DNA from 3 places in the Ruoffia sp. FAM 26254 genome. Region 1 is predicted to be linked to each of the others. Evidence: predicted binding sites of a transcription regulator. Region 1 holds the regulator's gene; each other region holds the start of a gene.
The links. Region 1 encodes NrdR, which represses ribonucleotide reductase genes. Its sites were predicted from a motif close to ACACNATATATNGTGT; they were not measured.
Positions count from the first base shown of each region.

Region 2: nrdD (anaerobic ribonucleoside-triphosphate reductase) is a predicted target of NrdR. The motif match lies at 2,532-2,547, and genes of this name have one in related genera.
Region 3: ACEN3Z_RS05645 (deoxynucleoside kinase) is a predicted target of NrdR. The motif match lies at 9,210-9,225, and genes of this name have one in related genera.

Region 1 covers NZ_JBGQQY010000034.1:10,395-21,443, reverse strand. Annotated here, with positions in the region: gene ACEN3Z_RS08460 (ATP-binding cassette domain-containing protein) at 1-62, shown strand, start outside; gene ACEN3Z_RS08455 (ABC transporter permease) at 49-828, shown strand; gene ACEN3Z_RS08450 (hypothetical protein) at 870-1,478, opposite strand; gene ACEN3Z_RS08445 (DUF488 domain-containing protein) at 1,571-1,933, opposite strand; gene thrS (threonine--tRNA ligase) at 2,115-4,061, opposite strand; gene ACEN3Z_RS08435 (hypothetical protein) at 4,446-4,649, opposite strand; gene dnaI (primosomal protein DnaI) at 4,661-5,590, opposite strand; gene ACEN3Z_RS08425 (hypothetical protein) at 5,590-7,041, opposite strand; gene nrdR (transcriptional regulator NrdR) at 7,025-7,525, opposite strand; gene coaE (dephospho-CoA kinase) at 7,547-8,143, opposite strand; gene mutM (DNA-formamidopyrimidine glycosylase) at 8,158-8,994, opposite strand; gene ACEN3Z_RS08405 (ABC transporter permease) at 9,133-9,765, opposite strand; gene ACEN3Z_RS08400 (ABC transporter ATP-binding protein) at 9,762-10,529, opposite strand; gene ACEN3Z_RS08395 (ABC transporter permease) at 10,522-11,049, opposite strand, start outside.
Region 2 covers NZ_JBGQQY010000029.1:13,770-24,818, reverse strand. Annotated here, with positions in the region: gene ACEN3Z_RS07905 (MerR family transcriptional regulator) at 1-729, shown strand, start outside; gene ACEN3Z_RS07900 (hypothetical protein) at 812-1,648, shown strand; gene ACEN3Z_RS07895 (VOC family protein) at 1,739-2,170, shown strand; gene nrdD (anaerobic ribonucleoside-triphosphate reductase) at 2,563-4,794, shown strand; gene nrdG (anaerobic ribonucleoside-triphosphate reductase activating protein) at 4,791-5,363, shown strand; gene ACEN3Z_RS07880 (YggS family pyridoxal phosphate-dependent enzyme) at 5,411-6,094, opposite strand; gene ACEN3Z_RS07875 (MarR family winged helix-turn-helix transcriptional regulator) at 6,432-6,863, shown strand; gene ACEN3Z_RS07870 (VOC family protein) at 6,878-7,843, shown strand; gene ACEN3Z_RS07865 (VOC family protein) at 7,892-8,071, shown strand; gene ACEN3Z_RS07860 (VOC family protein) at 8,214-8,783, shown strand; gene ACEN3Z_RS07855 (flavin reductase family protein) at 8,793-9,407, shown strand; gene ACEN3Z_RS07850 (alpha/beta hydrolase) at 9,423-10,028, shown strand; gene ACEN3Z_RS07845 (TIGR02206 family membrane protein) at 10,062-10,745, opposite strand; gene ACEN3Z_RS07840 (DUF1622 domain-containing protein) at 10,908-11,049, shown strand, end outside.
Region 3 covers NZ_JBGQQY010000016.1:33-11,081, reverse strand. Annotated here, with positions in the region: partial or broken gene ACEN3Z_RS05700 (ABC transporter permease/substrate binding protein) at 1-396, shown strand, start outside; gene ACEN3Z_RS05695 (hypothetical protein) at 475-1,602, opposite strand; gene ACEN3Z_RS05690 (Ohr family peroxiredoxin) at 1,766-2,215, shown strand; gene ACEN3Z_RS05685 (SOS response-associated peptidase) at 2,270-2,869, opposite strand; gene ACEN3Z_RS05680 (fumarylacetoacetate hydrolase family protein) at 2,883-3,503, opposite strand; gene ACEN3Z_RS05675 (hypothetical protein) at 3,880-4,290, opposite strand; gene ACEN3Z_RS05670 (hypothetical protein) at 4,300-4,800, opposite strand; gene ACEN3Z_RS05665 (MotA/TolQ/ExbB proton channel family protein) at 4,790-5,335, opposite strand; gene ACEN3Z_RS05660 (pseudouridine synthase) at 5,461-6,198, opposite strand; gene ACEN3Z_RS05655 (alpha/beta fold hydrolase) at 6,195-6,956, opposite strand; gene ACEN3Z_RS05650 (FAD-binding oxidoreductase) at 7,060-8,418, shown strand; gene ACEN3Z_RS05645 (deoxynucleoside kinase) at 8,483-9,154, opposite strand; gene ACEN3Z_RS05640 (pyridoxamine 5'-phosphate oxidase family protein) at 9,366-9,800, opposite strand; gene ACEN3Z_RS05635 (DUF503 domain-containing protein) at 9,819-10,085, opposite strand; gene ACEN3Z_RS05630 (hypothetical protein) at 10,217-10,618, opposite strand; gene ACEN3Z_RS05625 (hypothetical protein) at 10,667-10,876, opposite strand; partial or broken gene ACEN3Z_RS05620 (IS30 family transposase) at 10,985-11,049, opposite strand, start outside.

The DNA.
Region 1 (11,049 bases):
GATTTATCACCTTAGATAAGATAGGCTTCGATGAAAGTGAGGATAATCATGAACCAGCTTAATGTAACCCCAACTTCTTTAGTTTTATCATTTATTTTAGTCATTATTGCGATTATCATTTCATACCGAAAAAAATTAAAACTTGAAAAAGAGTTAATTATTGCGATTGTCCGCATGATTGTTCAACTCGTTGTGGTTGGGTTCCTATTACAAGGAATTTTCCAAGTTAATAACACATTTGTAACACTAGCGATGATGCTAGTCATGATATTGAATGCTAGCTGGAATGCGGGACAACGTGGTAAAGGGCTGAAAAACGCTTTTATCAATTCTTTAATTGCGATTTTAACCACAGCGACGATTACGATTAGTGTGCTTGTACTTTCAGGTAGTTTAGAATTCACACCCTCTCAACTTATTCCAATTACTGGGATGATTATCGGGGGCTCAATGAGTTCGATTGGTTTAGCCTTCTCTACCCTATCACAGACGTTTACAGACCAAGCACAAGCCGTTCAAGAAAAACTGGCTCTTGGTGCGACACCTTATCAAGCTTCCCAATCGATTCTAAAAGCAACAATGAGTCGGGGGTTACAACCAACGATTGATAATACGAAGACGGTAGGAATAGTGACTTTACCAGGGATGATGGCTGGTTTGATGTTTGCGGGAATTGATCCTGCTAAAGCCATTCTTTATCAAATTATGGTTATGTTTATGATGCTAGCCTCTGCGGCAATTTCTACTTATATCGCGACTTACTTAACGTATCGTTCATTCTTTAGTGACCGAAACCAATTACGTACAAATCGATTAAAAGATAAATAAAAAAATGAGTTAGTGAGAAAATCTCACTAACTCATTTTTTGTTATGACAATTCAGATGTATCGTCGTCTGCTTCTTCCTTGATTTCTTCTTCAGCTAATACAGTGATGTCTTCATTGACTATAGGTTCTTCTGTGGGTTCAGTTGTTTCTGCGACTTCTATTTCAGGTTCTGGTTCAACTTTTTTCGAATCACCAATCGTAACTTGCGCTAACTCTTCTTTTGTTTTCTTCATTTCATCTTGCATGAATACTGTTCCTAAACTAATTAAGACTGGTAATAGGATAAATAGTGTCGCATTTTCAAAGAATTTTTGCCAGTACAATGACGTGAAATCAAAAGCATTCTGAAACGCAGCAGTTTGGGCATTCATTGCTGATTCCGCAATCACTTCGCTATTCATTGCTAATTGCTCAAGCGCTAAAGATGTTGCTGCAAAGTTAATCTCTCTAGCTGTTTGAAAGTAAGCTGTGATGAAAGCGAAGATTGCTCCAATGAGTACGATAAAGATATACCCCTTATAATTGCGTCCATTTTCTCCCACTTCGCTACCAGATTGTTGATTAAACCAAACTGTAAAGCGATTCCATAAGTTAAATTGGTTGATGAGTAAGATAACTAATATTACTATCACTACAATTTCAAAGACCATTTATTTTCCTCCTCAATTTTTTAATCTCTTTCGTTCCATTATACCGATGTTATTAGTTAAAAGTAAAATGAAATTGATTGTATCGAGTATTTTTATAGATGATCCTCTGTCCATTCTTTTAATACAACAGCATTATTATTGTCCTTATCCTTAGCTGCATATAACAAAGTTACAGGACCATCATCTAATTTTTCTTTGACCAAAGCTAGCCAAGAATTTTTCTCATCATGATTGTTCAACTCTTCTTCATATTTTTCTTTGAACCATGAGAATTTACCCTCTTCATGATCAAAGTCTTTACGTACGTCTGATGAAGGGGCCATGTCTTTAAACCACTCATCATGATGTAAGTCTTCTTTCTTAATGCCTCTCGGCCATTGACGGTCCACTAGTATGCGGTAACCATCTTGGTCTTTAGCATCATCATAAGCTCTTTTAATATGTATTTTCGCCATAATATAATCCTCCTTAAGTTGTTTAAAGCTGTATATAATTAGCTTAGCGCTAACTTAAAGTAAAGTCACGAGATACGCAAATGGTGGTCGGCACTTTAGTCCCTCACTTCCATGCAAAAAAGCTCAACAATCATGGTCATAAACCACAACGGTTGAGCTGTTCTGCTATTAACTATTTAAATTATTCAGAGTCACGACTTTTTGATGCGATATCTTTCTCAAGGTATTCAACAAACTCGTCGTAAGTCATTGTTTGAGAATCTTTAGAGCTGTATGGACGGATATTCACTGTGCCGTCTTCCACCTCTTGGTCTCCAATAACGATTTGGTATGGTACTTTAGACGTTTGAGCTTCACGAATCTTGTAACCTAATTTTTCGTTACGTAAGTCCATCTCAACGCGGTAACCTTTCGCTCTTAAATCATGGTAAAGTTCTTCAATACGGTCACCATGCGCATCATTACTTACAGGTAATAATACTGCTTGAACAGGCGCTAACCATGTTGGGAATGCCCCTTTATACTCTTCGATTAAGTAAGCAACGAAACGTTCCATTGTTGATACAACCCCACGGTGAATAACTACTGGACGGTGAGTATTATGTCCATCTTCACCGACATAGGTTAATTCAAAGCGTTCTGGTAATAAGAAGTCTAATTGAACCGTAGACATTGTTTCTTCAAGACCAATGGCCGTCTTGAATTGTACGTCTAATTTAGGTCCGTAGAAGGCTGCTTCACCAATCGCTTCAAAGTATTCTAGACCTAATTCGTCCATCGCTTCTTTTAACATTGCTTCTGCTTTTTCCCACATTTGATCGTCATCAAAGTATTTCTCTTTATCTTCTGGATCGCGGTAGCTTAAGCGGAAGCGGTAATCTGTAATATTAAAGTCGTTGTATACATCTTCAATTAATTTCAGTACGCGTTTGAATTCTTCTTTAATTTGGTCAGGACGTACAAAGATATGCGCGTCGTTCAATGTCATCTCACGTACACGTTGTAATCCTGATAAGGCACCTGATTTTTCGTAACGGTGCATCATACCTAATTCCGCAATACGGATTGGTAATTCACGGTAAGAGTGGATGTCGTTTTTGTAAATTAACATGTGATGTGGACAGTTCATTGGACGTAGGGCTAGCATTTCGCCGTCACCCATATCCATTAATGGGAACATGTCATCTTTATAGTGATCCCAGTGACCAGAAGTTTTATATAAATCTGATTTAGCCATGATTGGTGTATACACATGTTCATAACCTAAGTTAATTTCTTTATCCATAATGTAACGTTCAATGGTACGACGGATTGTTGCCCCGTTTGGTAACCAGAATGGGAGACCTTGCCCTGCTTCTTGATTAATCATGAAGATACCGAGTTCTTTACCTAACTTACGGTGGTCACGTTCTCTTGCTTCTTCACGTACACGTAAGAATTCATCTAATTCATCTTGTTTGAAGAATGCAGTACCGTAAACACGTTGCATCATAGTGTTATCTGAATTCCCTCTCCAGTATGCACCAGCCAGTGATAATAATTTAACCATTTTAATCTTACCTGTTGAAGGCATGTGTCCCCCGCGACATAAGTCAACAAATTCACCTTGTTGGTAAACCGAAATTTCTTCATCTTCCGGAAGTTCTTTAATTAATTCTTGTTTGAAAGTATCATCTTTGAAGATTTCTAAGGCTTCTTCTCTAGAAACGACGCGACCAACAATGTCGTGGTTTTCTGAGATAATTTTCTTCATTTCTTTTTCAATCTTAGGTAAGTCTTCTTCAGTGATTGGATCGTCTTTATAAGTATCGTAGTAGAATCCTGATTCAATCGCTGGTCCTACGCCAAATTGAATCCCTGGGTATAAACGAGTTAACGCATGTGCTAATAGATGCGCTGATGAGTGACGCATTAATTCTAAAGCTTCAGGGCTTTTGTTTGTGATAACTTCAATCGCACCATCTTTAGTAATCGGTGTATGGTAATCAATAATTTCCCCATCTAGTTTTCCTGCTAAGGCTGCTTTTTTAAGTGATTTACTAATTGAATCAGCAACATCAGCAATTGTAATACCTGCGTCAAATTCTTTTACATTTCCATCTGGAAACGTTAATTTAATTTTGTCCATGACCATTCTCCTCTTTTTTTAAAATATACAAAAAAATCCCCTTGACTGAGCGTATACTCAATCAATGGGACGTGAAATTTAATACGTGGTTCCACCCAATTTTTTCCGTAGAGACACTAAATGAGTGTTCTATGAACTTCGTTCAAGCTTAACGGGCGTCTGCGTCTACTCCTAATATCGAAACCGAGTTCAGAGTAAAAGTATATGAAGGGGTCTTATATAAAGCAATGTAGGATGTCGCACCAAATCATCCCTCTCTGAAAGCATTGAGTTTACAAAGTTGTCTTCATGTAAAGTCGTTTATTCATTTAAGGGCTTTTCACTTCCTAATGGCAGCAAAAGCTATATCATATTTATATCATGACTTTTATTGAATTACAAGTCCTATTTTCGCTTACCAAACTGAGAAAGCGTCACCAAGCCAGCACCTGTAATAAAAATACCCAGAAGCATTGGAAAGGCCAATTGTGTTTGTCCTTCTCTAAAATAATAGATGAATAAGACGATTACTTGAATGGCTAAGGCGATTCCAAAATAAATCATGAGTAGTCGCTTTTGTTTGAGTTCTTCTTCAGGATTACGGTTCAAATCATCCCTCCTTATCTATTTATATGTCTTAAGTTCTCTCCTGTAAGGGAGACTTCTTTTGCTAGGAAACGAATTCTTTCCATAATTCGCTTGGCTTTAATTGTTTCGTTACCACCATCTCTTGAGTGAGCTAAGTGGCTTTCGATCTCTTTTAAGTTAAAGTTCGACGAGAAGAATGTAGGTAATGACTCCTTCATACGGTATTCAAGAATGGTCGTCAATACTTCATCACGTACCCAAACGGTATTGGCTTCAGCTCCGATGTCATCAATAATTAGGATATCGACCGACTTCACATCTGTTAACACTTGTTGTGTTGAGTTATCCACAAAGGTTGATTTAATCTCCGTTGTAAAAGTTGGATAATGCATCATCGTCACACTTTTATTCAACTTCACCAGTGCATTGGCTAACGCACCCAGTAAATAAGTCTTCCCTACACCGAATTCCCCAGAAATGTATAAGCCTTGAGCACGATGTGGGTTCTTCTTGTACTCATCTAAAAAGCTGATCACTTCGGCTAAAAGTTGCTTACGCGACTCTGTATTGGCATAATACTCAGTCAAGGTTGCTTCTCTAACATCCGCAGACATCATTCGGTTGTCTAGTAAACTTCTTTGTTGCTGCTTCTCTTTGTTGTCATAGTAGGCCTTCGTTGGTACATATGACACATCGATGTAATTATAATTCAAGAACAAAACTGGTTTAAAACCAGGGTTTTGTCCTTGTTCTCCTTTTCTTAATAGATCCATTTCCCGTGCGAATTCATTCAATTTAGAAAGCGAATTTTCAATTATTTCTTGAGAAATGGCCTCTTCATGCTGGTTCACAAACGCTTTGACATCGGGATGATTTAAGACATAATCGACGGTCGCTTTATAATCTGCTTGAAACTTTGGATCTCTCGTAAAGCGAGTCAGTATTTGATTAATTTTTTGCACTATGAATCACCTTCTTCCCCTATTAACTCATTCAGACGCTTACGCATCTCATCTTCACTATATTGCGGTTGAGATGCAGTTTGAGGAGTCTCTTGTTGTTGCTCGGACTGTTCCTTATCCTTCATCCAAGATGGAATAATCTCTTGATGCTGGGATTGTCCACGTTTCTTGTAATTCGAACGGTTTTCTCTTTGCTTCTGTTCGATTTCTTTCTTCTTGCGTTGTTCTTTCACATATTGCATCGCCTTAGGGATATTCGTTAATTCCTCTTGTTCCCATTCACTCGCTACACGTTGCAATTCGCCTTTATAAATATTCGGTCTGTCGTTAATCACTAAAAGATAGTAGATTAAAAAGTTCACAACATGTTCGCTTAAACGTGTTTTTTCTGCTAAATCTCTAATATAAAAATGCTCTGAATCGGTTGCGAAAGTTTTTTTGGCTTGCTTCATCTTATTCAAGAATGCATTACTCGGCATTTGTTCACACGAAATCACCAATTGAACCGCTTCTGGCGCTAATTCAGGATGTTGCGCTTTTAATTGTTGTCTGCGGTCTTCTACTTCTTCTTTCGAATACATTCGAGACGTTCGGTTCGACTTCGTCCTTGGCTCAAGTTGGTCTTGTTGCAAATTCGATTGCCAATTCGATTCAGCTTTTTTATTTTGTCTTTGAGCAATTTTCTTCAAGTCATTTAAATTTACATTTCCGGTAGTTTTATCCATAGCTAAGTATACTAGATTAGCTAACTCGCTTTCTGTATTGCCGTAAATATCATGGATCGCATAAATCTGTTTTTTCAATTCTTCAGATAATTCTGAATGGTTTATTCCTTCAGAAATTAAATAAGAAATAAAACGACTATATTCTAAACCAGGTGCATAATTATGCACTTTATCTGGTTGTTCGTCAATAACTTTTGTAGCAGCTTCATTGACTTGAATAGGATATAACGCCTTTTGAAAGGTGGACGTCTCCTCAGCATAACGATCCTCATCAATCGCTTCTACAGTTAAAAGTGTTGTTAACTCTTCGTAGTCTTTCTCGCCCAATTGATTTAATAAAGCTGTACTTAATAAAGCATCTTGGAAAAAGGCTTGATTGAGTAGGGGCAACTTTAAATCATAGAGAATTGTTTGATGTACGGGATTCGAATTTGATTTCATATCGCGATATGTTCGCATTAAACCGACAGCCTCGAGTTTTATCCGTGCTTCGTTCAATTCTTTAATACCAATGTTCAAGTGAAGTAGTAAAATTTGATGACGTAATGATCTGCGACTATCCAAGTGAACAGTTGTTGGCATTGACATTAGCGTTAAGTATAGACCCATACTTTCTGGACCGATAATTGGTTGATATAAATGAGTTAAACTTTCTAGATAATTAGCTGAAATATCTGCTTGCCCTTTTAAAACAAAGGGTTGAAGCGGATTAATGGTTAGGCTCATCTTGATCTTGACCTTCCTCAATCTGTGATCCATGCTTACCTGCCATAGATTCTAATTCTTTCATGAAACTCTCACGCGATTGGAATTCACGGTAGACACTCGCAAAGCGAATGTAGGCAACCTCATCCAATTCCATAAGAAGAGGCATGACGTATTCCCCAATACGGCTTGTCTCGATCTCTTGGTCAGCGTCATCTCGAATGGACTCTTCCACTTGATTCACAAGTTCATTCATCTGCTCCACCGCAATCGGCCGTTTTTCCGCACTTCGAACAATGCCTCGCATTAATTTATCTCGATTAAATTCTTCACGCGTACCATCGCGTTTTACTACTAGTAATGGTGATTGCTCGATTCGCTCATGAGTATTGAAACGAAAGCCACATTGTAAACATTCTCTTCTTCGACGAATGGATTGACCCTCTTCTGCCGGACGTGAGTCAATCACTTTGGATGACTGACCCTGACATTTAGGACATTGCATTGAACATACCTCCTTAAGTAATTACTTGTTATTCTCTGCTTTTAATAGTTGATCGATTTGTTTATGAGTCTCTTCAGGTGTGTTTGAATTATCAATCACGATTTCGCTCCATTTGGCCTTATCTTGAATCGATATTTGATTGCTAATAAGTTGGCGTGCATCTTCTTCACTCATTAGATTCCGCTTCATTAAGCGTTCTAATTGAATGTCTGAGGAGACGTATACAAGCCAGACAGCATCCGTTGGAATATCTATATCCACTTCATAATACAAAGGAATATCCACAAAGATCAGTGAATGACCTTCTTCTTTATATGCCGCCATTCTCTCTTTGGATTCTTTAGAAATTATCGGATGTAAAATCTGATTGAGTTTCTCTTTACTCGCTGCGTCATTAAACACAATATTGCTTAAAGCTTTTCTGTTTAACGTTCCATCTTCTTGGATAATACCTTCACCGAAATTTTCTTTCAGACGCTCTAAGCCGATAGTGCCCTTTTCAACCACAATACGACTAATAATATCTGTATCAATCACTGGATACCCTTGCTGAATTAAGTACTTTGAAACCGTGGATTTACCAGTAGCGATACTTCCTGTTATAGCAATAGTTTTCATGCGTTTATCTCCTGTTATAATCTTTGGCAAACGGGACAAAAGTGCGTCCCTCTTTGGGCTAAGCGGATTTTCTCAATGGGACTTTGACACCGGACACAAGGCTCTCCGGTCTTACCATATACTTTTAATTCGTTCTGATAGCGTCCTGCTTCTCCAACAGTATTGCGGTAACTTCGAATCGTTGATCCACCAAGTTCCACTGCCTTACTCATTATATTAATTATAGCATGATACAAGGTATTGATTTGTTTATCTGATAGTTGGAATCCGGCTGTTTGTGGATGAATCTGCGCTTCGAATAGGACTTCATCCACATAAATATTTCCTAAGCCAGTTACTATCTTTTGTGATAACAAAGCCGATTTGATAGGTTGCTTTGACTTCTCTAATTGATCTTTGAAGTCCTCTAAATGAAACTCTGCTTCCGTTGGTTCTGGACCAATCTTTCGTTCGGCAAAGAATGCTTCAATTAAATATTTTGGAACATACTCCATTCTACCAAATTTCCGTACATCATTATAATGTAATTGGCTCTTGTCATGAAATTCAATGATGACATGCGTATGTTTGTCTTTTGTTAACGGTACTTCCTCTTCAGGAAAATAAAAATACTTCCCTTCCATCCGCAAATGAGACACTAAATAACTTTCGGGGAAACGGAATAATAAGTATTTACCTCGTCTGTCCACCGATAATATGGTCTCATCAATTAATGGTTGAAGAACATTTGGATTCTCTTCAAATTGAACAACAATCCGCTTCCAAAAGACGTTAATATTTTTAATTTTTTTACCTTTGACTAATTTGTCTAAACCTTTTCGATTTACTTCAACTTCCGGTAACTCGGGCATGCAAGCACCTCTTTCTACATATGATAATTATAACAAAATTTCTATATACTTTGGACATAAAATACCGAATAATATTAAAATACCCAAATGCTTTCACATTTGGGAGTACTTAAGTAATTTCAGTCTTTTATGAGCAAATTAACCTTCCAATTCATAGTTTCTTAACGCAAATTTTTCAATCTGTTTTAGGATAAAGTTGCACGCAATACATAATAAAACCGTCAAAATCATCCCCCAAAGAATTTGAACCATGTCTTGTGTTCTTAAACCTGAGAAGAGAATCGTTCCCAAGCCTCCAGCATTAATTGTCGCACCTATGGTCGCAATTCCGATACTCGAAGTCATGGCAAGTCGAATCCCACTAAAGATTGCCTTAGAAGAAAGTGGCAGGTAGATTCGAAAGAATAATTCTTTATCTGTCATTCCCATCCCGATAGCTGCTTCCACAATCATAGGGTCAATTTCTTGTATTCCTGTACTAAAGGTCCGCAGCAAAATATATTCACAGTACAATGTGAGGACAATCATAGCCGTATCTGCGCCTAAGCCTGTCACAGGAATTAATAGCGCAAACAAAGCATAACTTGGAACGGAATATAAAGCAGAGAAAAAGTAAGTCAGTCGCTTTAACCATCTTTGGTTATGAATTAAAGTGTAGATAATCACGCCAGCAATCGCAATGGCGATGAGTAATGAGATGGTCACAAGTTGCAGATGTGTTACTGTCGCATCAATAAGACGGTCACTATATCGAACTAAGTAATCGATCATATTAACTCACTCCATAATGATTCTTCTTCGCGAACCGTATCTAATAAACTATTCACGAATGCACCTTTTGGATTTTTTATAATATTTTGAGGTGTATCGTATTGTTCAATGCGTCCTTTATCCATAATCATTACTCGATCGCCGAGTAAGAAGGCTTCATTGATGTCATGTGTAACGAATAGGAATGTTTTACTGTCTAATTCTGCATGGATTGCTTTAATTTGTGACTGCAATTCTTTACGGGTAATCGCATCAACAGAACCAAAAGGCTCGTCTAACAACATAATTTGAGGATTGGCTGCGAGTGCACGTGCCACGCCAATACGCAGTTGTTGACCACCGGATAATTGCTTAGGATATCGGTGTGCATATTCGGTATACGGCAATTGAATTAAAGCCATTAGTTCAGTTACGCGTTCTTTAATCTTTTCTGGTTCCCAGCCAAGTAATTCTGGCACGGTAGCAATATTCTTTTCAATCGTAATGTGTGGGAAAAGTCCAATTTGTTGAACAACATAGCCGATTTGTCGGCGCAATTCGATTAAATCATACTCTTTAATTTCTTTATCATTGATTTCAATTTGACCACTGTTTGGTTCGATCAAGCGGTTGACCATTTTTAAAGTCGTTGTCTTACCTGACCCAGATGAGCCAAGAATCGTTATGAATTGACCTTCTTCAATATTAAATGACAAATCTTTGATGATTTCTTTGTCACCAAAAGATTTGTTGATGTTTCTGAATTTTATCTTAGTCTTAGCCATGGTTCTCCCCCACTTTCTCTATTAATAAATCCATTAAAGCCATACTTAATAGTGATAATAATGCCACTGTTCCCCCACCGATGACTAATAAATCCATTCGGTAAAGTCCAAGCCCAGTAAAGATTAACGTTCCCAGCCCTCCGGCTCCGATATAGGTTGCTAAAGTTGCACTGGCAATAATTTCAACTAAGGCTAGTTTAATTCCATTTAAAATGTAAGGCGCTGCAAGTGGAATTTCAATCCGGTTACGTAATTGTTTCTGGTTCATTCCAATGCCCCGAGCCACTTCTATAGTGATCGCTGGAATTTCATTAAAGCCAAGAATCGTATTCATAATAATTGGCGGAATGGCCAGAAAAGTTAACGCAATCAGTGCCGGTAATTCTCCCACCCCTATGATTGGTATTAAGATGAATAACACCGCTAGACTCGGTATAATACGCAGTAATTGCGAAGACGTTGTTAAGACCTCACCTACCTTCTTATTTCGGTAACTAAAATAACCTAAGGGTATGCCGAT
Region 2 (11,049 bases), on a different contig from region 1:
GCCGGGATTAGCACAAGGACTTTGCGTCATTATGATGCGATTGATTTATTAAAACCAGCTTATATCGACGAGAATGGTTACCGAATTTATAGTGAAAACGAAGTGAAAATGCTACAACAAATAATGTTTTACCGAGAATTTGGCATCACATTGGAGGAAATTCATGCGATTGTTAATTCTTCAGAATTTGATCGTCTTAAAGCGTTGGAAACACATTACCAACACCTCAAATCGGAAAAAGAACGTATTAGTCAATTGATGAATACAGTCGAAAACACAATTAAAATATACAAGGAGGACTTAACAATGTCTAAAAAAGAATTTGAAGGCTTTAAAAAACAACAAATTAAAGCTAATGAAGAAAAATATGGTGAAGAAATCAGAGAAAAATACGGTGATGATGTCATTAATTCATCAAATAAAAAATTCGGAAATTTAACGCAAGAACAGTACGAACATATTGAAAAGCTTAATGAAGAAATCAGTGAAGCTTTAGTAAATGCCGTACCAGAAGGGAAACCTGAAAGTGCAGAAGGGCAACGAGTTGCTGAATTACATAAAGAATGGCTAATCATGGTTTGGCCAGATGATCTATACTCTGAAGAAGCACACATTAGCCTAGTTCAAATGTATACACAAGATGAGCGTTTCAAGAAATACTATGAAGATATTACTGAAGGCGCAACGGATTACTTATACGAAGCAATCAAGGTATTTTACAATAAATAAGCGAAGACCGTAAATATTTAGAAAAATCGAGGCCTATGCTATACTTGTCTAAAGTAACAATCTGAAGTGAGGATGGATAGAGATGAGTCATAGAAATAAAGGGTTTTTAGTAGCGATGTTATTCGCGATGCTATTTAACCCAATAAGCATAGCAGCATCAGAAAGTAGTTCTAGTACAAGTGATGAAGAACTGGAACAAGTAGAATTAAGTGAAGAGGATAAGGTGAATTATATTCGCTGGTTTGGAGCCTATGACGATCTGCCCCAAATACCTTTAGATGAATTAAAGTCTACGTTTGAGACGTTCATTTCCGAAGGTTCAACCGACATGACTAAAGAAGAAGTCATTGAATTAGCGGGTGAGCCTGCCGAAACATTTGACGCAGGTGCAAGTGAATTCTTATTGTATTATTCAATGAATGATGAAGAATCAGCTATTCTATATGCACAAATATTCTCAGAAAAAAAGGCTGCGGAAGCAAGTAGTGGACAGGCAGATTCGACAGAATCTGTTGAAAGTACAGAAACAGAAGAGGAATTCGCTGCGCCTTATTTAACAGAAGTGAATTTATTGTTAGTGAATGAGACGGCCTTTGAGCCATTAAACATTACTTTAGAAGAAATTGAAACTTGGCAAGATTCAGAGAGTGACAATCGTGAGTTTACTACATTTGAAGAGTTACAGGAATTAATTGGTGAGCCATCAGAGATAACTTATCGATTCGAAGATGAAAGTTGGCTGTATGCTTGGATTCGAAATAGTGGTGAAACTGACTCAATAGATTATGTCATGAATGAAGTCGATGCTGACGGGAATATTGTGGAACTCAATACGATTGAAGAAAGCGAAGAGAACAGCGAGAGTGTCGAGATTTCTAGCCTAGATGAATCTAACAACACTGACGAAACAGCTGAATAAGCAGTTTGAACTAATTACCGCTTAGGTTTACAACAATCATTGTGTAGGCCTAAGCGTTTTTTAAAATAAATAAATAAGGGAGTCATGAATATGAATCGAATTAACTTAGTTGCTTTAGGTGTCAAGGATATTGGTAAGGCAATGAAATTTTATAAAGAAATTGGCTTTAAAACCTATGAAGAGGCTGACAACCCACCGATTGTATTTTTTGATAATGATGGGACAAAACTAGAATTATTTTCACTGAAAGCCTTAGCCAAAGAAATAAATCCAACCAACCCTCCAGTCATTAATACAGGTTTTAGTGGGATCACTTTAGCAATCAACTTTAAAACTAAAGTTGAAGTGGATGAATTTGTTAAACTGGTTGAGTCTGCTGGTGGGCCGATCGCGAAATATCCTGAACCTACGGATTGGGGCGGGTATAGTGGCTACTTCCAAGATATTGACGGTTATTATTGGGAAGTTGCATATGGCGATAGCTGGAAGTTCGATGAAAATAATATGCTAGTCATAGAATAATAAGTGTTGAATGAAGGAGCTGTGGTTGCAGCTCTTTTTTTGTTGGGAAAATGTGTAAACCTGCATTCGAATTCAATTCGAGTCCTAGATTACGACTAAACACGCAATCGGAAAAATCCGAGTACTCGATTCCAGCTATATACTGGTCCTATAAACGTGGACAACTAGAGACATGTCCGATTCATTCGTGGACTAAGTTCATTTCTGTCATTATCATCGTAGACAGAATTTTATTGCACAAAAAAATATCATCTCCAAGCCTTTCACATCGCAGTTACTTACAATTTTAAATAAATAATATTTATGAAAACGTTAAAAACTCCTCGACTAACACAATATATGTGCTATTATTATTAAGTGAACACAATATATTGTGTTGGAGGAGGATGGAAATGGAGCAAACATTTAAAGGTATTAAGGAAAATAAAACAAATACAATCGTCATCAAACGAGATGGGCGAGTTGTAAACTTTAATCCGAATAAGATAAAAGCAGCGATTAACAAAGCATTTACTCATGTATATTCAAGCGAGGATGCTGAAATATCGGTATTGGTTAAAGACATCGTCACAAAACTATCTACTAGATATGGTCAAGAATTGACGATTAATCAAATACAGCGAGTAACAGAAGAGGTACTAGTGGCCTCTGAATACAACGAAGTTGCCCAAGCTTACATTAGCTACCGGGTACAAAGAGAACAAGAACGCATGTTATCTGTCGATATCAATGAAAGTATTAAAGCCCTAACTGCAAAAGAAAGTACACTAGTGAATGAGAATGCGAATAAAGATAGTCGTGTCTTTAATACACAAAGAGATTTGACTGCAGGTGTCACGGCTAAAGCAATTGGGTTAAAAATGCTTCCTCCTCATGTAGCTAACGCTCATGTAAAAGGACAAATTCACTACCATGATTTGGACTATCAACCATATGCACCGATGACAAATTGTAGTTTGATTGATTTTGAAACAATGTTTAATGAAGGATTTACAATAGGAAATGCCCAAGTCGAGTCACCCCAATCGATCCAAACGGCTACGGCACAAATGGCTCAAATCATTGCCAACGTTGCAAGTAGTCAGTACGGAGGAACTAGTGCAAACCGAATTGATGAGATTTTAGCTCCTTATGCAGAGAAAAATTATCATAAGAATTTAAAGATGGCGCATGAGTGGATTGAAGATGAGGATAAACAAAAAGCATTTGCGATGAGTAAGACGAAAAAAGATATTTATGATGCGATGCAAAGTTTGGAATATGAAATTAATACACTTTATACTTCTCAAGGACAAACGCCTTTTACGACACTTGGCTTTGGTCTAGGGACTTCATGGATTGAAAGGGAAATCCAATTTGCCATTTTGAAAGTTAGATTAGAGGGCTTGGGTAGCGAGAAAAGAACTGCCATTTTCCCTAAACTTGTCTTTACTCTAAGAGACGGAGTGAACTTAAAAGAAGCAGATCCGAATTATGACATCAAACAGTTAGCAATTGAATGTACTGCTAAACGAATGTACCCGGATGTTCTAATGCATGACAAATTAGTTGAATTAACAGGCAGCTTTAAAGTGCCAATGGGGTGCCGCTCATTTCTGCAAGGATGGAAAGATGACAATGGAAATGAAGTCAATGACGGTCGTATGAACTTAGGGGTTGTCACATTAAATTTACCGAGAATAGCGATTGAATCTAGCGAGAACAAAGAGCAATTTTGGTCAATATTAGAGGAAAGACTCGATATTATGACTGACGCTTTAGTATATCGCGTTGAAAGAGTGAAGGAAGCTTTACCAGAGAATGCCCCCATCTTATATCAATATGGAGCATTTGGTGAACGATTGAATGAAGACGAATCCGTTGATAAATTATTTAAAAACAAACGCGCAACAGTATCACTAGGCTATATAGGTCTATATGAAGTGGCAACTGCTTTTTATAGTCCCGATTGGGAAGGGAATAAAGAAGCTAAAGATTTTACACTAGAAGTAATTAAAACTCTTAAAGCCAAGGCAGACGAGCTAGGTGAACAGTACGGCTATCACTTCAGTGTGTACAGCACTCCTTCAGAGAGTTTAACAGACCGATTCTGTCGGATGGATAAAGAACGATTTGGATTGATTCCTAGTATTACCGATAAAGATTATTATACGAATTCTTTCCATTATGATGTCAGAAAAAATCCAACCCCCTTTGAGAAAATAGAATTCGAAAAAGACTATCCACAATACTGTAGTGGCGGGTTTATTCATTACTGTGAGTATCCGAATATGCGCCAAAATTTAAAAGCGTTAGAAACAGTTTGGGACTTTGCTTATGACAAGATTGGTTATTTAGGAACAAATACACCGATTGATCATTGTTATGAATGTGACTTTGATGGTGAATTTGAAGCGACCGAACGCGGTTTTAAATGCCCACAATGTGGCAATCAGAATCCTGACACCTCAGATGTAGTAAAGAGAACGTGTGGTTATTTAGGAAATCCACAGAAAAGACCCATGGTGCGTGGAAGACATAAAGAAATTAACGCACGGGTGAAACACATTCCCGATAGCATTTTGAAATTGAAACGCAATCAGAAAGCGAAATTAGCAAACGACTCAAGGAGCGTACTCGAATGAAAAATCCCAAACCAAAAGAATGGTTAGCTGAAGATTTAAGTCTAGGTAAGATTGCGGATTACAAACCGTATAATTTTGTGGATGGTGAAGGAGTCAGATGCAGCCTTTACGTCAGTGGCTGCCCCTTTGCCTGTATCGGTTGTTACAACCGTGTCGCACAAAACTTTAATTACGGTACACCTTATACGCAAGAACTAGAAGAGCGAATCATTGAAGACCTCGCTGCATCATACTGCCAAGGCTTAACATTACTAGGTGGAGAGCCTATGTTAAATACTAATATCGTAGTCCCTTTATGTAGATCAATCCGAGAAAAATACCAACAAACAAAAGATATTTGGTCATGGACGGGTTACACATGGGAAGAATTACTGTTGGAATCAGAGGATAAGTTAGAACTATTATCATTAATTGATGTGCTAGTCGATGGTCGTTTTGACATTAATAAAAAAGACCTCACAAGGCAATTCAGAGGCAGTACGAATCAACGCATTATCGATGTCCAAGAAAGTTTGGCTCAAGGAGAAGTTGTGCTTTGGACACAATCGAATGGACAACCATATTATTGATAAACAAAACAACAGTTCGAAAAAATCGGACTGTTGTTTTTTGTTTCTTATAAAGCATCTTTGAAAAAGGCAGTACCTACACGTATGAAAGTAGCTCCTTCTGAAACAGCGATGGGATAGTCTTGGCTCATGCCCATGCTAACTTCTGTACAAGGAGCATTTGTAAAGTTACTTTGTTCCACTTCAACTTGTAACTCTTTTAAAAAGCGGAAATATTCATGAATTTCCTCTTGGCTGGCATCAATAGGAGCCATTGTCATTAGGCCAATGATATTTAACTTATCATATGCTTCTAACTCTTTTAAAGTGTCAGCCAACGCGTCGGGTTGGAAACCAGATTTACTATCTTCACCACTCACATTAACTTGAATGAAACAGTTAACCGGCTGCTCAGCGCGTTTTTGAATTTCTTTTGCTAAAGAGAGACGGTCCAGAGAGTGGAGGTAATCAATATCATTAATAATCTTCTTCACTTGTCTCGTTTGTAAATTACCAATAAAATGCCATTGAATCTCGTCATTAATATCTGCTAAATTTTCATATTTCTTTAAGAATACATCGGGGCGATTCTCCCCAAAGTGTTTTACTCCAAGAGCGTGCAAATCACGCATCGTTTTTTCATCAACGGTCTTAGTGACTGCAACTACAGTAGGTTCATCGTTTCCAGCGGGTAGATGATTTTCAATCGTTTCTTGAATTACATTGATATTTGTTTTTAACGTTTGTTTCATTGTCACTTCGTTCACCAATCCTTTAATTATTCCTCTATTGAATTTATCAATAATGGTGGAGTGTGTCAATTTGAAGACATTCAAACGAATTCAAGAATAATCCTTGAATTGAACAAATATCCATGTTAGTATTATTTCGAAGTCGAGATAACACTTCATTGATCACTAATAAAAGTGAAAGACTTGACCTCTAAATTGATTCATGTTAATGTTAATTCGAAATCGAGATGTAAACATTTAAAGTAAAATTTTAAATGCTTTTGCTCGGTTATAATTATTAACTTATAATTCGAAAACGAGATAATAAAATATGAACAATCTTTTAGGAGGAGCAACAATGAACAGAACCGATGAATCATTAAAAGCATTTGTAGGGATCCAAAGAACAAGCGAAACTTTAGATAGAACAGTTAGAAATGACTCAAGAAAACACGGTCTAAACTTAAATGAGTTTGCCGTACTAGAATTATTATTGAATAAAGGGCCACAACCCATTCAACAAATAAAAGAGAAAATTCTAATTGCGAGCAGCAGTACTACTTACTTAATTGATAAATTATGTGAAAAGGGACTTGTTGAGCGAATTGTAAATGAACAAGATCGTCGTATCATTCGGGCCTCTTTAACACCTAGCGGGAAAGAGTTAATTGAACGCATCTTCCCATCGCATGCTGAATTGATTAGAGAATCATTTGATAAATTATCGGATGATGAACTCACACAACTACGGTTCTTATTGAAGAAAATGAACGGCATAGACAACAAATAAAGGAGCATTTTATTATGACGAACAATTTTGAACTTAAAGGAATTCACCACGTTACAGCGATTACGAATAGTGCTGAAAGAAACTATAAATTTATCACAGATATTTTAGGTATGCGTTTAGTTAAAAAGACAGTAAACCAAGATGATATCCAAACGTATCATACATTCTTTGCGGATGACATCGGATCACCAGGAACGGATTTAACATTCTTTGATTTTCCGAATATTCCTTCAGGAACTTATGGATCGAACTCAATTTCGCGTATTGGCTTACGTGTTCCTAACGATGCAGCATTAGAATACTACTTAAACCGTTTTGAAGAATTTGATGTAAAACACGGCGAAATTGAAGGTTTATTCGGTACGAAAGTTTTAGAATTTGAAGAAGAAGATGGGCAACGCTACCGTTTATTCTCAGATGAGAATAATGAAGGGGTAGAGGCTGGAACACCATGGCAAGATGGACCAGTACCAACAGATAAAGCTATCTACGGGCTTGGACCGATTGAAATTACTGTAAGTTATTTTGATGACTTCAAACAATTATTACAAGTAATCTATAATATGAAACCAATGATTGAAGAAGAAGAAGTTGCAGTCTTTGAAGTTGGTGAAGGTGGAAACGGTGGTCGTGTTATCTTACGTAAAGATGAGGAAACACCCGTTGGAATTCAAGGTTACGGAGAAGTTCACCACGTTTCATTTAGAGTTGAAGACCATGCAGCAATTAAATCATGGGAAGCAAAGTATAACCAAATCGGTGTTCGCCACTCTGGTTGGGTAGATCGTTTCTTCTTTGAAGCACTATATGCACGAATTGGCCATATCTTAATTGAAATCTCTACAGATGGACCAGGTTTCATGGGCGACGAACCATATGAAACATTAGGAGAAAAATTATCATTACCGCCATTCTTAGAAGAAAAACGTGACGAAATCGAAGCATCTGTACGTCCATTTGATACAACGCGCAATAAATAATAGCCAGGCGGCTTTGAAATCATTAATACAATATAAGGAGCTGATAATATGGAACCGGTGAAACATTTACACCATATTACTGCGATTGCAGGTCCCCCTCAAGAAAATTTACACTTTTATCGTGATGTTTTAGGCTTAAAATTAATTAAACAAACAGTTAATTTTGACGATGTAAATACATATCATTTCTATTTCTCAAATAAGGGAATGGATGATGGAACAATTTAACTTTCTTCCCATGGGATACGCGTAATCGTGGTGTCAAAGGTAGTGGAAAGTTGGAAGAATTGCTTTCTCAGTACCTAATGGGTCATTAGAACATTGGAAGAAACATTTAGAAACTCATGATGTGATTTTTGAAGAATCGAATATGTTTGGAAATCGTGGTATTATCTTTGAAGATCATCATACTTTACGCTTAGCAATCGTCGAAACTGATGAAGAGAATAATGATTCAGATATCTTAGGTTTCTACGGTGTGGAGTTACTATCAAGCCAACCAGAAGCAACAAGAGATACTTTACGGGACCAACTCGGTTTAGAGGAATTAGAAGCCACATTAGAATTCTTCCACTTAGAAACAGTGGGAGAACAACGTCATCACATTATTATACCTAAAGAAGCACTAGCGAGAGGTAGAGACGGTGTTGGAACAGTTCATCACGTGGCTTGGTCAATGGAAGACGATCTTAAACAACAAGAATGGCGTGAATACCTACAAGATGAAGGATTCCACGTGACAGATGTTAAGGACCGTAATTACTTTAAAGCAATGTACATGCGAGAAAAAGGCCATGTTCTACTCGAATATGCGACCGATGGTCCAGACTTTGCTGTCGATGAACCTTTAGATGCCTTAGGCCAAAAGCTCATGCTTCCAGAACAATATGAAAGCCAGCGAGAAGAAATCGAGAAAACTTTACCAAAAGTCGAATTATAGGAGGGGTTTATGCATTTTTTTAAAGCAGATAATATGTCCTCAAAGGACAATAAAAAGAAATTAGCAGGAACAATTATTCCAAGGCCGATTGCATTAGTGATGACGCAATCTGATGAAGTCATTAATATTGCACCTTTTAGTTACTTTAATATTGTTTCTAACAACCCACCTCTCATTTCGATTGCGATACAACGATCGAATGGTGAACTAAAAGACACTTCAAGAAATATTCTCGCAAAGAAAGAAGCGACGGTTCATGTTGTAGATGAGCGAATCGTAAACGATGCAAATGTAACATCAGCAACATTGCCTGCAGATGAGAGTGAGTTAAGTGTATCAAACTTTAACTTAATTGACTCAAAATTGATTGGTACACCAGGGATTAAAGAAGCCCTCGTCCGCTATGAGACACAGTTGTATAAAGCTGTTGAAATTACGGATGCATCAGGGTTAATCGTTGCGGATTTAATCATCCTAGAGGTGGTTGGTTTTCATCTTGCAGAAGAGATTTACGATGTTGACACAGGCTATATTATAGCAGACAAACTGAAACCTGTGAGTCGATTAGCCGGTGCGGAGTATGCCAAATTAGGTACGCAATTTGATTTAGTCCGACCAGATTAAAGGAGTTAATAATTTATGGAACATATCTTTAGAGAAGGAAAAGCAAACCATCCTGTATTCATTATGTTACATGGAACGGGTGGAAATGAAAAAAATTTACTACCCTTAGGTGAGATTTTAGATCCTGAGGCAGCAATCTTAGCCATCCGTGGAGATGTCGTAGAGAATGGCATGTTACGCTACTTTAAACGTAAAGAAGAAGGCGTATATGATGTTGAAGACTTAAATCAACGCGGAGAAGCTTTACATCAGTTTATCGTTGAATCGAGTAAAGAATATAACTTTAATTTAGATGATGCAGTCTTTGTTGGCTTTTCAAACGGATCAAACATTGCAATGAATATCTTATTAAGAGAAGACAGTCAAGTGAATAAAGGGGCACTCTTTGCACCAATGTATCCAGTGGACGTGTCTCATAATACAAAAGATATGAAAGATGTTTCAATTTTTTTATCAATGGGAGAAAATGATCCCATCGTTTCGTTAAATGATAGCGAGAATGTTGTTGATATCTTCGAGACACGCGGCGCAGAAGTCACAACGTTTTGGGTAAATTCCCATGAGTTAAATGGTGACACAGCTATGCAAGCAAAAGCTTGGTTAAATAAAGTTTTTAAATAATATAATAACAGAGGGACGAGATCATAATAGAACTCATCCCTCTGTTTGTTTGTGAATAAATTTGCTTTGAACTAAGTGAAATATCTGTTCAATAATAAAGAACAGCAAGATAGATACTAAAATTGAGCCCGGATAATAAAAGATATTAGGTACGGAAGAAAAGATGGGTTTATCTCTAAGATAAAAGTAATTACCATTAACAATTGGATTAAATAACGCCACGAAGACAAAGTATACTAAAAACAATAGAATGACACGCTTACGTGCGGATGCATAAACTTTATAGTTATAGGCAATCATACCGTAGAAGGGTAGTAGCAATGTAATAACATGATTCGTTAAAAAACTTACCCCTCTAGGATGCGTAATCGGTTCAATGTTTGATGGTACTAAGAAACTTAACCAAGCAAACACTGAGAAATAGGCAACGATCTTAAATAATTTTTCAGATTTAGTAAATAAGAAAATGATACCTAGAATGGTATTAATCCGACTAATGTGGAAGGGTAAGGATTCTTGTAATGTAAATTCACCGAGTAGGACATAAGAACCGTATAATAAAATTTGTTGAAGGATTGAAATAGTCACAATGTATTTTGAAATAGTATTGCGGTGGTCTCTAACATACGATTGATTCATAAATAAGAGGCAGGTAAAGAAAATTAAAACAGCAATATATAATAAATGATTCGGACCAAGAATTTGAATGTACTCCATGTTAGTTACTTACCTCGCTTTATAATATATTAGTTATAAAAAAATAGTTTAGTATGCATTCATTTTAAGAATCTCATTTCTTTTTGTCAAACTCATTTTTCATTTGTACTTTTAGATAGATATCGGTAAAATTAAATAAAAAGTATAAGGAGTTGTGAATCAGTGTTCCTAGAAGAATTGAGTCAAATTGTTAGCCCACCCATTATTCATATATTAGAATTAATCGGAATTTTTATTATTTTTTTCGGTAGTTTAAAGGTACTTTGGATTTTTATGAAATCTGGCTTTAACTTTCATGATAAGG
Region 3 (11,049 bases), on a different contig from region 1:
AGCCATTATGACAATATAAGGGATTGGGAATTAGAAGCACCATCTACTGGAGCAATGTTAGCTTCACTAGATGGAGCAATTCAAAATGAAGAAGAATTTGTCTTTGTTGCTTGGACTCCCCACTGGATGTTCTTAGAGTATGATATTAAGATGTTAGAAGATCCTGATTTCGTATATGGTGAAGCTGAAGATATTTATACTTTCACTCGCTTAGGCTTTGCGGAAGATCATCCTGAAGCTAACGAAATTGTTGATCGTTTCTTTTGGAAAATCGATGACATGGAAAATGTGACATTAGCAATGCAAAATGGTACGGATAACCGTACAGCAGCCCAGAACTGGATTGATGAGAATCGCGAAACTGTGGATTCTTGGTTAGAAGGCGTATTTGAATAAAATTAATCATTTTAAGAATCACACCCCTTTAGGAAATAATCCTAATGGGGTGTGATTTTTACTTTAATATTCTAATGCTTAATAGCGCAATCTTGCAGAGACATTAATTCCTTCTGGCATATCATCGTCTGGAACAATATAAATCTTTCCTTTAGCAGTTGCCACTTTTGTTATGAGTTGTTTTAAGAAGTCTTTGTCTGATTCTTCAAAACTACCATTATCAGTGATTGTCCCGGATTGGCTATAACCTTTATTTACTAATAACTCTTCAATTCGCCCTTCTATAGCACTCATGGATAAATCATCTAATTGATTATCAACTCTAAACTTAGGCGCTGTTTCTCTAAAGCGATTGAACATGGTCTCTTGTTCTTTTTTAACAATTTCAATATTTTTGTTCAATGCTTTTTCTTGAACAGTATTGAAATTCGCATTTGCACCTGACTCTTCAATTCGCCCATCAATTAAGTATGGGTTTTTTGATAATTCACGAAATACAGCTTGATTTTCTGACAAAGCATATAGAATGAGTGGTAAGTCACGAGCTGAAGAATAATTTTCATGAATGTAATTGTCAACTTCTCGGAAGTAATTCTCACGATCTATGTCTTTTTCATGACTTGTATCATTATGACCATGATAGCCTTGTTCTCCTCCACCTGTCGCACTATACGCACCTGAATTGGCTCCTCCACCAGTTAATTCTGAACCTAGAGCATCATTTAATGTTCTTGGTGCATCATCATCTTCAAAGTCAATTTCTTTAACAGAAGTAGCATCCCCTTCGAATAAACGAATATCCTCACGATTTAGAATTAATACATGATATTGGTTCGTGTACTGATAATTTTCAATCAGTGGTGTTAAATTTGGTGCTTTACCTACATTAACTAAATTAGCAACCGGAATACCTAGGTGGTAATAGTAGACTTCGTCTTCTGTAATATATAATGCGAGTCCTCCTCGATAAGTTACTAACTCAACGTCATTGACTTTCGCTCTTTCAATCTGTTCTTGAAACTTGTTTGAAACTTCTTTGTCGCATTCTGCTTCAACTCTCTTTTTAGCCTCTTCTAAAAGATTATTCAATTGAATACGATCTTGATCAGAGCTGACAGATGTTGCATGCAACTCCATAGCAATTGTCACGAATAACTTATCAACCTTCTCTAACTCTTTCGCCGGAAAGGCAGTTAATTTAATCATAGTGAAACCCCTTTCTTTCTTGTAATACATTAATTGTAACAATATCTCTCTTAACTGTAAAATCATACACATTGAGATATCACACTATATTAGTACAGAAAAGTTGCATCCCAAATAATTATTGGTAACCTATATATATAGAACTTATGAAGGATGATAATTAATGACAGAAAAAAGACGTTATACGACTATGGCAGTGAATACTGGTGGACGTCATGGAATTAGTCGTTTAGTAGATGGTAGTTTTGAAGTGGATGTTGCAATGCCTAAAGAAATGGGTGGCCCAGGAGAAGCTGTCAATCCCGAGCAGTTATTCGCTTTAGGTTGGAGTGCTTGCTTCCATTCAGCTTTAGAACGCCACAAGAAGACGTTTGGTGCAGAAGGTGAGTCAAAAGTTGGCGTTGAAATTGGACTTAATACTGACCCTGAATTCGGCGGTTTTAAACTAGTGGCTAATATCGAAGTTGGTATTGAAGGCTTATCGTTAACAGAAGTGCAAGAAATCGCTGACCAAGCGCACGGTGATTGCGCTTATTCAAAAGCGACTCGTGGAAACATCGATTCTAAAGTTACTGCCATCGAAACATTCTTTATTGAAGACGTAAATAATTAAACTCTTAAAAAAGCAAGCTTATAAACTGTTTAAGAACAGTCCATAAGCTTGCTTTTAATTTGTTACTTGTTTAAAGGTTAAATCTATAGTTAATGTGAGAAGTATTTCTTGGAGCTGATTTGGATCAGTATTTAAATTCAAATACTCCTTCTCTGTTTTCTTATCTAAAATGACGGGAACTCTGTGATGAATGTCAGCCATTTGCCCCACTGAATCTTTCGTTAACATCGAGTAGGTCAATGTACTTGAACCATCTTCATTGTCGTAACGCTCACAAATCCCTGCAATTGAGAAGATATCTAAATCTGTTACGGCAATTTGCCAACGCTCTTTCTTCTCTTGTGAATCAACTTCCTTAAATTCATAAAACGAAGTGGCCGGAATCAAACAACGTTTACGTTTAAAAGGTTCAATAAATGTCTGCTTTTCCAATATTGATTCTAAACGTGCATTAATCAGAGGTCTCTTAGCGAAACTAGGCGTAAATCCCCATTTAATCGCATAAAATTTATTATTTGGAAGTAAAATGAGGTTATTTTGACTTGGATAGTACACTTCTCTCTCATCTTCAGGTAAGTTCGCATCTAATTCTGTACCTTCATAACGATCCAGTAATGCTTTTTTATTCTCTAAAAAACTATATTGCCCACACATCGTTAATCACTCCTTAACTAATACGATTCGTAAGTGTTCCAATACCTTCTATTGCGATTTGTATCTCGTCACCAGAGTCTAACCACTCTTGTTCTGTTTCATCATAGCCTAAGATAACACCTTCGGGTGTCCCTGTAAATATTAAATCACCGGGTTTAAGCGTCATATATTTTGATATATAAGAAATAATTTTAGCACAGTTAAAAATCATTTTATCTGTATTTGATTGTTGAACGATTTTACCCTTGCGCGTAGTAGAAATATTTAATTGATTAGGATTTATACTGTCTGACGTCACAACTACTGGGCCAATGGGCGCAAATTTGTCTGGGGTTTTACCAAGTAACCATTGGCCTGATCTAAATTGTAAGTCTCGTACTGACAAATCGTTCCCAATCGTATAACCAAATACATAATCCAACGCTTCTTCTTCAGACACGTCTTTGGCAGTTTCTCCCATAATCACAACTAAATCACATTCATAATCAATTTGTTCGCCTTCTAATGATTTAGGTATAACTTCCCCATCCGCAAAAAGAGCGTTGTTAAATTTACTAAATAAGACCGGTTCTTCAGGTACATCTAAGTCTGGACCTTCTGAGACATGGTCTAAATAGTTTAAACCGACACAAATAATTTTTTCAGGTCGACTTACTGACGGTAAAATATGTAAATCTTCGTATTTTAAATAATCAGATTCAATAAAAGATGCTTTATTTTCTTCAATAATTTGTTTAATTAACGGAAATTGTTTCTCCTCAATGAATGATTCGAGTGAGCCTTTTGGCTCTTTATCCGTGTATTTACTAAGGATATCAAGTGAAAGAACACCATCTGGTGTAAGTAAACCTACATGGCTTGAATCTTTATGACTGTAACTAAGTAATTTCTTTGTTTAATTTCTTTCATTATTAAGATTATAAAGCGTTTTCTATATTGACATTATAACGAATAAACAAATAGAGAGCCAAGATTCTGATGAATCTAGATTTCTCTATATTTTAGTTATATTAAGATTGTTCCTCAGCTTCTTGGAAATCAACTTGAGAATCAGTTAAAGTTTCAATGACTGAATCATAAGTAGCTTTAATCGCATTATCATCTGTCACAGTATAAGTAGTAGAGTCTTCCTCATCGCTCACACGTGATTCTACTTCATCTTCTGTCACAGCTTCATTATCCCAAAAAATATCAGATTGAGAAATCGTTATATTTACGTGTTTCGCTTCCTCATTCCCTTCACCAACACTGCTGGTTTCATTTATCGTAGTCTCTGTCGTTTCGGTTCCGTCGCCTAAACCACCATCTAACCAGCCACCTTGCGTGACTCCGAAGCCTCCACCTACTAATACTAAGGTTGCTACAAGCCAACCCCAAATACCGAATTTACTTTTTTTCTTATTGTCTTTTCTAGCCATCATTACCACTCCTTATTCAATTTTATTACTTTGATCGATTAACTGTTCCTGATACACAACTGTACTATTCGAATTTTGATCTATTTGTGTTATTGCTGATAGAATATTTCGATAATCTCTTAAAAATATTTCCTCATTATTATAAGTAAACGAAACAATGATAACTTCTTGTTCAATTGTCTCGATTTGAGAGGAAAGCCATGAATATAAGTCTTGAGTTTCAGGTTTTTGAACTTCCGATCCATCTTCCAAAACTAAATACATGGGATCATTATCCAAGCTGGATGGAAAGACAATATTTACTTTCCCAATCGATTGTTGATACGTTTGATACCAAATTTGTTCTGAATGCGTTTGAGGCATTTGTGTTTGTTCTAAATGGGTAACCTCTTCTTCTAATTCTGTAATCGTCTCCGCTGTTGATTGAGACTGTGTCGCTAATACCATAAATAATAATATTAATATCACATCAAGCAAAGGAGTTAAGTCAACAATCATTTCTTTAAATTTCATCGTAAGGGGCCTCGTCATTTCGACGCGCATGTCGTTCGACAATCGCATCTTTTCTTAATAAATATGTTTGGACTAATTCATTATTCTCCTCCACCCTCGCTTGTAAATAACCGTTTAAAGCTTTGAAGATAATGGCGAATACAATCCCCCAAAATGTTGAAGTCAATGCCATAAAGAATAAACTTGTATCTAATTCACCAACCATCGGTATTAATGAAATGACTGTTCCTAATAAACCCATCAAGGGGAATATCGCACAGACGTTTGTAAATAATACATAGAGACTATTACTTTTCTGACGCTTTTGGAGAATTTCTTGCTCACCATCTGAATCAAAATATAACTCGTAATGTTTGTTCATACTTTTTTGATTTTCTTTACCTAGAGCCACATTTCCCCGTGGGATTAAAATATTAAATAATTGCTTACAGCTTTCTAAGCATTTGTAATAAAGAAACGCTGCACCAATCGCTATAATAATAATTAAAAAATCAAATTTAAAAAAATTATCTAATATTGGTTGAAAAAATTGCAATGACTATTCACCTCTAATCTTATGTGGTTTAATCATACCATTTTACACGTAATTTACGAAGAATATAACTTTATCACAGTAAATTTATTTCATTTTTTTCATTAGGTACTAAATAAATATTCAAATTATGATCGTTTTAATTCTTGCATCATTTCTTTTACTTCTTGTAACTCTTCTTTATATAAATGTCGGTATTGACCACTTTGCGTTGTCTTGTCCAAATAAATGGGACCAATCATGATGCGATGTAAGCCTATGACTTTAACCCCACATTGTAAAAACATACGTTTAATTTGATGTCTTTTCCCCTCAGTTAAAGTAACTACCCCAGTACTTTCACTCATCGATTGATTTAAGATGCGTAATTCAGCTGGTTTGAGTTGAATTCCGCCTTCTAATAGCAAGCCTTTTTCAAATGCCTCCACCATTTTCTGGTCCATCTTGCCATTCACTGTGACATGATATTGCTTTTCTTTAGCAAAACGCGCTTGTTCAAATAAATAATGAAGTTGACCATTGTTTGTGAGAAAGACTAAACCGGTTGAATCGCGGTCTAATCTACCTACAATTGATAAACTCTCATCAAAATCTTGTTCTTTTAATAATTCTAAAACGGTAGTGAATTCCAAATCTTTTTTAGCACTCAAGACCCCCTTGGGTTTGTTCAAAGCGATATAAGTATGTCCTAGATTTTCACCTATACGCTTACCTTTTACTCTAATATCAAATAGGCCAGAATCAATCGTAAGCATTCTATCTGTAACGATTTTTCCATCACATGTTACTTGTTTACTCTGTAGCAATCTTTTTCTTTTTTTAACCGGCAAATTGAGTGCTTGTTGTAATAACTCATCAAGCGTCATTTGTGTAACTCTTCTAAATGGTCATTATGGCTACGTTCAAAAAAGTCAGCAATTCGATCCATCGTCTGTGTTTGTACAAGGTGACCAGTATGTTCGAAGATAACTTCCATATTCAGCTCTGGATTCTCTTCTACAAAGGCCTTTGTTTGGCTAAAAGGAACTTTTTCATCTTCATCCCCATGCCAGATAAAGAAAGGTCTGTCGCCTAATAATTCGGGTTGACGGGATAGATCATACTTAGGAATCCAAGATGTTAGATAAAAATAGTCCTGAGGCAAATAAATATTGCGACTGGTCGCATGACGATGAATCATGTTTCTATAATCAGTTAATGCGGGCGTTCCCATGATACAAGCAGCAGCATTAATTTCTGGATTATGTGTCATTAAGGCGCAAGTTGTCATTCCACCCATCGACAAACCACCTACACCAATGAAATTAGTGGTTAAATGTCGTTTTTTGAAATAATCAATAATATAGCCAAATTCAAATAAATTTGTATGAATACTATTAAAAAAGGTCAATGAAGGTATCGTTGAAACCGTTTGGATGCGTTCACCGTGGTTCTCCGCATCTGGTAACACAACGCGAAAGCCTTTAGCCGCTAACTTGCGACCTTGGGTAATTACTAATGTCTTATTAATTTGCCAACCATGATAATATACGATGATTGGTAATGGGTTATTTTGGTCGGTATCTTCAACAACTTCAAATACTGGAATGGTTCCAATCATTCTTTTTCTTACAATAATTTTCAATTTTTTCCAACTTTCTATAAAGTTTATCATTGTAGTTTTGATGACAATATTTAACTAATTTGTTATTCTTATTGTATTGAAAAGCTTTTCAAAGGAGGCAATTATGAAATTAGATAATATTATATCAGAGCCATCACGCATTCTACAAGGAAGTCGCATTCCTGAAGCCTATTCGGTGAATGAGCACAGTATAAAAGTTAATCTTCATGCGGTGGCATATCCATTAAATACTCAAGAAGTCGTCGACTTAGTTAAATATGCCAACCAAAATGACTTAGCCATAATTACTTATGGCGCTAATACTGGTTTAGCTGAAGCGACTTCAGCGTTCGGAGGTGAGTTAATCATCGATCTCAGCAAGATGAATCAGATTATTGACTTCGATTTAGATACATTAACTTTAGTGGTAGAACCTGGTGTCACAAACGGTGACGTCCAACAATATGTAGAGTCCAAAGGCTATTTCTACCCACCTGATCCTGGAGCAAAACACGGTTCGATCGGTGGTAATGTAGCTACAAATGCTGGTGGTATGCGCGCGGTTAAATATGGTACAACCCGTGAATACGTTCGTAAGATGGAAATCGTCCTTGCTAACGGTGACGTTATTGAGACAGGTAGTGTAGCAATTAAGAACAGTTCAGGTTATAACTTAAATCATCTATTTATTGGTTCGGAAGGAACTTTAGGAATCATTACTAAAGTCTACTTAAAAGTGATTCCCTTACCTAAGTTTAAACAATCCTATATCACCGCCTTCCCTTCTTTAGACGATGCGGCGGAAGCAGTACTTTCTATCTTGCGGAATGGTTTGGATATCACGGCTGTTGAGTTTTTCGAACGTCGTGCCATCGCATATAGTGAACAACTCTTGAATAAAACATTCCCAAGTGAAAAAGGAGTTGCCTACTTATTAATGACCTTTGATGGGATGCAAGAAGCGGTCATTCAAGAAGAAGCTCAGCGATTAGAAAAAATTACTCATGATCATAATGCAGTTGAGTTTTTAGTGCTTTCTGAAGAAGATAGTTTAACTGCATGGGATTTACGCGATAATATATTAGCAGGAATACTAACAATTTCTGAACAAGAGCCTCTAGATTATTCCGTTCCTGTGAATGAATTTGTGAATTTTTTCAAATATACACATGAAGTCGAAGCAAATAGTGGTTTAAATTTCATTAGTTTTGGGCATGCAGGAGATGGTAATATTCACTCTTCTATCTTACGAGGCGACTTAACCCAAGATGAATGGCAAGAGAAAAAACATGAAATACTGACGAATTTATATGCTTATGTCTCTGAAGTCGGTGGTTTACCTTCTGCAGAACATGGTATTGGTTTAGTTAAAAAGCCATACTTTAAACAAGTGATGAGTAGCGAATATTTGCATTACTTAAAACAAATTAAATTGGCATTTGATCCTGACAATCGATTAAATCCAGGTAAAATTTTTGATTAATACTTCATCCTTAAACAAAGAAATCACCTCAAAGATTAACTCTTTAAGGTGATTTTTTATGTATTTATTTTGTCGCAGGTTCTAATTGACCCATCTCAACAAGTTTATTTTTTACTAGCTCAATAACCACTTCTGCATCAGCAGGGTTATTAACGACATCGTATTTATCAATATCAATTTTGATTACTTGTGATGCGTGGTAGTGATTATCTACCCAATGATCGTAGCCACTCCAAAGTGTTTCATAATAGTTCACTAAATTGATATCTTGTTCAAATTCACGACCACGAATGCCGATTCTCTTTAAGATTGTATCGAATGAGCCTGTTAAATAAATCATTAAATCGGGAGATTTTTTAGGTAGTTCATCCAATTCTTCAAGCATATTTGTCAAAAGCTTTTCGTAAATACTAAACTCAAGATTTGAAATACGACCTAAGTCGTTGTTTACTTTCGCGAAGTACCAATCTTCATAGATTGAACGATCTAATACGTTATTACGGTGAACAAGTGCCTCCTTAATACTATAAAAACGGCTACTTAAAAATTCTAACTGTAATAAAAATGAATATCTTTTTAATTCTTGTTCTTCCTCTGATGCGGTATAAAATAATGGAAGTATTTCATTGTCATCCACATTTTCATAAAAAATATCTGAACCAAGTGCATTACCAATTAATTTTGCTACACTTGTCTTTCCAGCACCAATCATTCCACCAACAACTATAATCGCCATCGACTCCTCTCCTTTATTCCATGCAACAACATGTTGTGTCTATTTACAAATTATAACACTATATATTGTGTTATCAAGTAAATATTAAAAATTGTCTTAGACGCACCTATGAAACTATACAGAATTTTGTCGATGGATTCAAGTTAATTATTCCACATAAATTTATAATATTAAAGGCGTCACTCTCGTTAAAAAGTGACGCCCTGAATAGCTAATCTTTTACATCAAATTCAAAATGTTCGACGATTTTATTTTGTAGATGTTGATATTTACCATGTCCTTTAAATAATTGGAATGCTTGAACAGATTGTTGGTCTGCTTCATCTGGATACACATCATTAACATATGGATTATCCTTTAGAATTTCTTTTAAATGCTCTTTTCCAACTTTTCGGATTGATCCACTGACTCGAATAACTTCAATACCTTTATCAGATTTAGCCATTCCCGTAATTGATACTTCAGGTTTCGCTTCTAATTGCTGGTAAAAGTCAGTTTTAGGGGATGTCATGAAGAAGATTCCTTTTTCATTCCCTACGCCTACATTAATATAACGTGCTTGCGGCAATCCTTCGTTGTCCACTGTTGAAAAAACAGCTGCACCAATCTCATCTTGTAATAAAGTAAAATATTTTTTGTATTCCATATTCTTCCTCCTAAAAAATTACATTTCTGCAATATTATATTCAGTAACCATAATTGGATAAGTACTCTCTATAAAGGCAAATATATCTTCTAAACGCTTCTTGCCTAACTTTGCATCGCTTGTAACAATCCCGAAAGCAAGTTCACTTTGATTTAATATATCATGAAATGCAACTTCTGCTGCTGAAACTTTAAATCGACCTTGACTCTTTTGAATGATACTTTTGACGATGCGGCGTTTATCTTTTAAAGAATAAGCATCATTAATTATAAAGGTGATTGTCAAGACATGTACATGCATCTATATCCCTACTTTAAATTAAATATTTCAATGTCTCACATTGATAATGAATTACAAAAAGAAATCAATCACGTTATAAAACATGATTCATTCCTCTGATATTGGTTATGACAATATTACCAAATGCGGTAGCCAATATTTGTGATTAATAGGCCAGTCTGAATATCCCAACGACAATATTGAATATATACCATATCATCACCATTACCGTAGTAAGCTAAATCAGGCATATAATCATCACCGTAAAATTGCTTTTGTTGATTTTCATGTAGAAATTCAATCGTTTGAGTAATTTCATAACCTTTACTTAAACCATCTTCGTCTGTAATGACTACTTCTGTTCCAACCTCTAACAGATCTTGATCCGCTAATGGATTAAAAACACCCGTACCCGTTAAGTCATAATAATGACCAAAAAAAGTATTGATGTCATTTTGACCAACATAGGCTACACGGTTTTCATTCAGGACTTCATTTAATTCATCAAAATCATCTCCGAAGCCTTCGTTTCCACGCATATCTTTAAAAGAAAACTCATAACCATTCACACTCAAGCTTTCTTCAGTTTAGCCTGCTTCTGTCCCATCTTCTGGCAAGGATTCGATTTCCTCTTCATCGTAGTCAGTTGGTAAAACTGGTTCATGAATGACCGCACCTTCAATATCTTCGGGTTTCAGGCTGTCATCTTCATTATCTTTTTCTGTTTCGTCCTCGTCTACTCTGTTTCTTTCCTGTACTGACGAAGTATCTTGAGCAAGTACTGCCGTGTTTGGCATATAGGAATTTATATAAGGCATGAGAGTCGCGAGTATTGATGTTAATAGTAGAAAGCGTTTAATAAAAATCACCTCAAAATTAGTCTAGTAATCATATTATTTGATTTGTCAAATTAAGCTAGACAAAACTGCTTCATCTAAGTAACTCAAAAATACTTCCAACGGTGTTCGGT